DNA from 2 places in the Streptomyces sp. NPDC031466 genome. Region 1 is predicted to be linked to the other one. Evidence: riboswitches for the same ligand, from Rfam matches in the RefSeq annotation. Region 1 holds a riboswitch; the other holds the start of a gene.
The links. Region 1 has a riboswitch for glycine ahead of gcvT (glycine cleavage system aminomethyltransferase GcvT). Riboswitches for the same ligand answer to the same signal wherever they lie in the genome.
Positions count from the first base shown of each region.

Region 2: linked by a shared signal. The riboswitch ahead of gcvP (aminomethyl-transferring glycine dehydrogenase) and the one ahead of gcvT (glycine cleavage system aminomethyltransferase GcvT) in region 1 are both predicted to bind glycine.

Region 1 is NZ_JBVIJT010000017.1:90,335-93,730, forward strand. Features, by position in the region: gene ACZ5GP_RS33105 (enhanced serine sensitivity protein SseB) at 1-300, opposite strand, end outside; gene ACZ5GP_RS33110 (AAA family ATPase) at 360-1,025, opposite strand; glycine riboswitch at 1,301-1,404, shown strand; glycine riboswitch at 1,405-1,518, shown strand; gene gcvT (glycine cleavage system aminomethyltransferase GcvT) at 1,553-2,686, shown strand; gene gcvH (glycine cleavage system protein GcvH) at 2,745-3,122, shown strand; gene glyA (serine hydroxymethyltransferase) at 3,134-3,396, shown strand, end outside.
Region 2 is NZ_JBVIJT010000012.1:9,713-13,108, forward strand. Features, by position in the region: gene ACZ5GP_RS27890 (DNA polymerase IV) at 1-584, shown strand, start outside; gene ACZ5GP_RS27895 (PRC-barrel domain-containing protein) at 596-973, opposite strand; glycine riboswitch at 1,117-1,216, shown strand; gene gcvP (aminomethyl-transferring glycine dehydrogenase) at 1,412-3,396, shown strand, end outside.

The DNA.
Region 1 (3,396 bases):
CGCCACCGTGCAGCCCATGCGGTCCGCCGCGTCGCCGAGGGCCTGGCGGAACTGCTGCTCGGAGGTGAAGACGGGGACGTACGCCTGGCCGTCGATCTCCAGCGTCGGCAGGTCCAGGGTGCGGCTGTCGGGGCCGCCGCCGTTCGGCAGCGGGACCCAGAGGTGGCTGCGGCCGAGGACCTCCACGATGCGGCCGCCCGCCGGGGCGGGGGCGCCGAGGCAGGCCGCGAGGACCTCTTCCAGTTCGTTGCCCGGCCACCCCCCGTACGGATGGGCGTGTGCCTGCGCCGGAAAGTTCATCTGTCCAACCCCTGCTCGCGACCGCTTAGCCTGCGGCTGAACCCTAACGTCGGCCGCCCTCAGCGGTCGAAGGCGATCCCCCGGCGGTCGAAGGAGACGGCCCGCAGCACCTGCGCCGCCGCCCGGTCCAGGAGCACCGCCGATCCGCAGCCGCGCGGCAGGTCGCCCCGCTCGGCGGCGCCGACCAGCCGGCCGACCGTCCTGCGGTGGCGCGCGAAGGCGTACCGGGACACGCCCCGGCCGCGCTCGCGCTGGCCCTGGAGGGCGGTGTCGGCGGGCACGTCGAGCAGGAGCAGATGCAGTGTCCTGCCGCGCCGGGCGGCCTCGCGGGCCAGCCAGCGGCGCACCCAGGGCTGGGTGCCGCAGTCGTGCACGACGACGCCGGCGCCGGACCGCAGGACGCGGCGCAGGCCCGCGTAGTGCGCGAGGCGGACCAGGGGGCGGTAGAGCGCGTACGGCAGCGGGGCGGGCATGCGGGCGGCCCACGCGTCGCGGGTGTCCTGGGAGTCGACGCGGGGGCCCGTGACGGCCTGGCGCATCAGCGTGGACTTCCCGCCGCCGGGCAGCCCGGAGACGACGACCAGGTCGCCCTCGTCGAAGGTGAGGCGGTGGGGGCTGTGCCCGGCCCGCTGCCGCAGGTCCCGGACGACGGGCACGGGCAGTGGGCCGCAGCCCTCCCGGGCCGGGGCGGCAGCCTGCTTCGGCAGCGCCATCCCCGTGGTCATGGCGTGGACTCTCGTCCTGCTGCGCACCGTGATCGGCCTCCCCATAGCGGTCACGTACTGCTTTCCCCGGCAAGTGTAAAGAGAAGGTAATGCGGCACAAGGGAAATTTCCGGAGCCCACGCCGGGGCCCGCGCCGGACTCGCGCCGCACCCGCGCCGGGAGCCACCCCGGTCCCGCCGGGCCTGCCGGGACCGCCCCGAACCGGCACCGGACCACCAGTCCCCCTGACCCCGGCCGCGTGCAATGATGTGCGCGCCAACTCCATACCGGCCGTTTGAATCCGCGCGGGAGAGTTCCCGGACCAGCACGCATGGGCCCGGGGCGCCGAAGGAGCAAGTCCCTCCCTTGAATCTCTCAGGCCCCGTACCGCGCGGGCGAGGCACATCTGAAAAGCGAGTCGGCACGCCGGCTCCACCCAAGGTGCAAGCCGCGCGTCCCACATGTCGGGACGCTCGCGGCGAACCTCTCAGGTTCCGATGACAGATGGGGAGGATCGACCTCGCCCGTCATGCCCTGGGAGTTCCCTCATGAGCACTGCCCCCCGCCTCACCGCCCTCGATGCCGTGCATCGTGCGCTCGGCGCGACCATGACCGACTTCGCGGGCTGGGACATGCCGCTGCGCTACGGCAGCGAGCGCGACGAGCACAACGCCGTGCGCACCAAGGCCGGTCTCTTCGACCTCTCCCACATGGGCGAGATCACCGTCACCGGCCCCGAGGCCGTCGACCTGCTGAACTTCTCGCTGGTCGGCAACATCGGCTCGGTGGGTGTCGGCCGCGCCCGCTACACCATGATCTGCGCCGAGGACGGCGGCATCCTCGACGACCTGATCGTCTACCGCCTCGGGGAGAGCGAGGCCCCCGAATATCTGGTCGTCGCCAACGCCTCCAACGCCCAGGTCGTGCTCGACGCGCTGGCCGCCCGCGCCGAGGGCTTCGACGCCGAGGTCCGCGACGACCGCGACGCCTACGCGCTGCTCGCCGTCCAGGGCCCCGAGTCCCCCGGCATCCTGAAGTCGGTGACGGACGCCGACCTGGACGGCCTGAAGTACTACGCGGGCCTGCCCGGCACCGTCGCGGGCGTCCCCGCCCTGATCGCCCGCACGGGCTACACCGGCGAGGACGGTTTCGAGCTCTTCGTCGCCCCCGGTGACGCGGAGAAGCTGTGGAACGCGCTGATGGGGGCGGGCACGCCCGTCGGCATGGTGCCGGCCGGCCTCTCCTGCCGCGACACGCTGCGCCTGGAGGCGGGCATGCCGCTGTACGGGCACGAGCTGACCGCCGCCCTCACGCCGTTCGACGCCGGTCTCGGCCGGGTCGTGAAGTTCGACAAGACCTCGCAGGCCGAGACCTTCGTGGGGCGCGCGGCGCTCGCGGCCGCCGCCGAGCGCGCCGAGACCGCCCCGCCGCGCAAGCTGGTCGGTTTGATCGCCGCCGGCCGCCGCGTGCCGCGCGCGGGCTTCTCCGTGGTCGCGGACGGCGAGGTCATCGGCGAGGTCACCTCCGGCGCCCCGTCCCCGACGCTGGGCAAGCCGATCGCGATGGCGTACGTCGACGCGGAGCACGCCGCCCCGGGCACGCCCGGCGTGGGCGTGGACATCCGTGGTACGCACGAACCGTACGAGGTCGTGGCGCTGCCGTTCTACAAGCGCCGGAAGTGACCCCCCGCACACCTTTCCCGTTCCGCAGCACCCACCCGCGTACAGGAGAATTCAGGACATGAGCAACCCCCAGCAGCTCCGCTACAGCAAGGAGCACGAGTGGCTGTCGGACGCCGAAGAGGGCGTGTCGACGGTGGGCATCACGGAGCACGCGGCCAACGCGCTCGGTGACGTCGTCTTCGTGCAGCTTCCCGAGGTCGGTGAGACGGTGACCGCGGGCGAGACCTGCGGCGAGCTGGAGTCGACCAAGTCCGTCAGCGACCTGTACTCGCCGGTGACCGGCGAGGTCGTCGAGGCCAACCAGGACGTCGTGGACGACCCCTCGCTGGTGAACTCCGCTCCCTTCGAGGGCGGTTGGCTCTTCAAGGTCCGGATCGCGGAGGAGCCGAAGGACCTGCTCTCCGCGGACGAGTACACCGAGTTCTCCGGCAGCTAAGGATCTCCCCGATGTCGCTTCTGAACACCCCTCTGCACGAGCTGGACCCGGACGTCGCCGCCGCCGTCGACGCCGAGCTGCACCGCCAGCAGTCGACCCTGGAAATGATCGCCTCGGAGAACTTCGCTCCGGTCGCCGTCATGGAGGCCCAGGGCACCGTCCTCACCAACAAGTACGCCGAGGGCTACCCCGGCCGCCGCTACTACGGCGGCTGTGAGCACGTCGACGTCACCGAGCGACTCGCGATCGAGCGCGTCAAGGAGCTGTTCGGCGC
Region 2 (3,396 bases), on a different contig from region 1:
GGCGGACCATCGTGCTGAAGGTGCGGCGCTTCGACTTCTCGACGCTGACCCGGTCCGAGACGCTGCGGGGACCCACCGACGACCCCGCAGTGGTGCGGGAGGCCGCGGCGCGGCTGCTGGAGTCCGTGGACACCACGGGCGGGGTGCGGTTGCTCGGGGTAGGGGTCACGGGGCTCGCGGACTACACGCAGGAGGACCTCTTCGCCCAGGCACAGGCGCAGGCGCTGGCAGCGGAGGCGGAGGTTTCGGCGACGGAGGGTTCAGCGGGTGATCCGCCGGCAGGGGAGGCGGTGCCGGGGGCTCCTTCGCGACCGGCTGACGGTGAGGACGCGCAGGAGACGGTGGCGCCCGCGGAGCGGCGGTGGGTGGCCGGGCACGACGTGCGGCACACCGAGTACGGCTACGGATGGGTCCAGGGCAGCGGGCTCGGCCGGGTGACCGTGCGTTTCGAGACACCCGGGTCGGCGCCGGGGCGGGTGCGGACGTTCCGGACGGATGATCCGGAGTTGCGCCCCGCGGAGCCTTTGCCGCTGGTCGGAGCGGGCTCCTGCGGGGAGGAGGTGGGAGCGGTGGAGACGGGGTGAGACTCGGCGCCTCAGGTGGGGTCCGAGCCCGCGATGTGCCCGAAGTCGTGGTCGGGGGGTGGCGGGTGGGGGAGCGTGGTGTCCAGGCCGTAGTGGTGGTAGAGCTGGAGCTCCTGGGCGGGGGAGAGATGGCGGCCCACGCCGAAGTCCGGGGCGTCCTTGATCAGGTCGCGGTCGAACGGGATGCGCAGGGTGCCGTCGTCGACCAGTTCGCTCGGCTCCAGGGGGACGAAGGCGTCGCGGCTGAAGAGGCCCGTGCGTATGGCCGCCCACTCCGGTTCGCCGGTGGCGTCGTCGAGATAGATCTCGTCGATCGTGCCGATCTTGGCCCCGCTGCGGTCGAACGCCTTGCGGCCGATCAGATTCCGCGGATCGATGTCGGTCTGCACGGGCCCTCCAGCTGTCGCGGGGTCTGAGATGTGGGCATTACTCATCTTTGTCCGCTCGTACTCACTACGAAAGAGCACTTCGGGGCGGGCGGCCACTCGAGGGAACGCCTGTGACCCTCGCTGGTAGGCTGACGAACGGCTGCTGACCCCGTGCGGGAGAGCTCTCCGGGTCACGATCGCCGGAGGCGCCGAAGGAGCAAATCCTCCCCGGAATCTCTCAGGCACCTGTACCGCACGGACGAGGTCACTCTGGAAAGCAGGGCGGGCGTACGGGCGGGCACGTCCCAAACCCTTCCTCACCGACGGTGAAAGCCGGGACGGTGCCTTCACGGGCGCGCCCCGGTGAAGCTCTCAGGTTGAGATGACAGAGGGGGAGGCCGTCCGGGTACCCGCGCCGTGGTACCCCTCGTAGGTCGCGCAGACCAGGAGGCCTCCGCAATGACTGCCACCAATCGCATCCCCCTCTCCGAACTCGAACAGGGCATCCCCTTCGAGCAGCGGCACATAGGGCCCGATGCGGAAGCGCGGGCGAAGATGCTCGCCCAGGTCGGGTACGGCTCGCTCGACGAGCTGACGGCCGCCGCGGTGCCGGATGTGATCAAGAACGCCGAGGCGCTGAAGCTGCCAGGTGCCCGCACCGAGGCCGAGGTCCTCGCCGAGCTGCGCTCCCTCGCGGACCGGAACCAGGTGCTCGACTCCATGATCGGACTCGGGTACTACGGCACCTTCACGCCGCCCGTGATCCTGCGGAACGTGATGGAGAACCCCGCCTGGTACACCGCGTACACGCCGTACCAGCCGGAGATCTCCCAGGGCCGGCTGGAGGCGCTGCTGAACTTCCAGACCATGGTCGCCGAGCTGACCGGCCTGCCCACCTCCGGGGCCTCGCTGCTCGACGAGGGCACGGCCGCCGCCGAGGCCATGGCCCTGTCCCGGCGCATGGGCAAGGTCAAGGACGGCGTGTTCCTCGTCGACGCGGACACCCTGCCGCAGACCATCGCCGTCATCAGGACCCGCGCCGAGCCCACCGGCGTCGAGATCGTCGTCACCGATCTGAGCACCGGCATCCCGGCCGAGGTCGCCGAGCGCGGTGTGGTCGGCGTACTGGTGCAGTACCCGGGCGCCTCCGGTGTCGTCCGCGACATCAAGCCGCTGATCGACGAGGCGCACGAGCTCGGTGCCGTCGTCACCGTCGCCGCCGACCTGCTCGCTCTGACGCTGCTCACCTCGCCCGGTGAGCTGGGCGCGGACATCGCGGTCGGGACGACGCAGCGCTTCGGTGTGCCGATGGGATTCGGCGGCCCGCACGCCGGTTACATGGCGGTGCGCGAGAAGTTCGCCCGCAGCCTGCCCGGGCGGCTCGTCGGCGTCTCCGTCGACGCCGACGGCAACAAGGCGTACCGGCTGGCGCTGCAGACCCGCGAGCAGCACATCCGCCGCGAGAAGGCCACCAGCAACATCTGTACCGCTCAGGTGCTGCTCGCGGTCATGGCCGGGATGTACGCGGTCTACCACGGCCCGGACGGGCTGAAGTCCATCGCGCGGCGCACCCACCGCTACGCGACGCTTCTCGCCGCCGGCCTGAAGGAGGGTGGGGTCGAGGTCGTCCACGGCGCGTACTTCGACACGCTGACCGTACGCGTGCCCGGCCAGGCCGAGCACTTCGTCACGGCCGCCCGTGAGAGCGGCGTCAACATCCACCGCGTCGACGCCGACCATGTCTCGCTCGCCTGCGACGAGACCACCACGCGTCGGCAACTGGCCGCGGTCTGGAGCGCCTTCGGCGTGGAGGCCGACGTCGACGCGCTGGACGCCACCGTCTCGGACACGCTCCCCCAGGGCCTGCTGCGCAGCGACGAGTACCTCACGCACCCGGTCTTCCACCAGTACCGCTCCGAGACCTCGATGCTGCGCTACCTGCGCAAGCTGGCCGACCGCGACTACGCGCTCGACCGCGGCATGATCCCGCTGGGCTCCTGCACCATGAAGCTCAACGCGACCACCGAGATGGAGCCGGTCACCTGGCCCGAGTTCGGGCAGCTGCACCCCTTCGCGCCCGCCCAGCAGGCGCAGGGCTACCTCACGCTCATCCGCGAGCTGGAGGAGCGCCTCGCCGAGGTGACCGGGTACGACAAGGTCTCGCTCCAGCCCAACGCCGGGTCGCAGGGCGAGCTGGCGGGCCTGCTCGCCGTCCGCGGCTACCACCGGGCCAACGGCGACGACCAGCGCACCATCTGCCTCATCCCGTCCTCCGCGCACGGCACGAACGCGGCGAGCGCCGTGATGGCCGGCATGAAGGTCGTCGTCGTGAAGACCGCCGACGACGGTGAGATCGACGCCGACGACCTGCGCGCGAAGATCGACAAGCACCGCGACGAGCTGGCCGTGCTCATGATCACGTACCCCTCGACGCACGGGGTGTT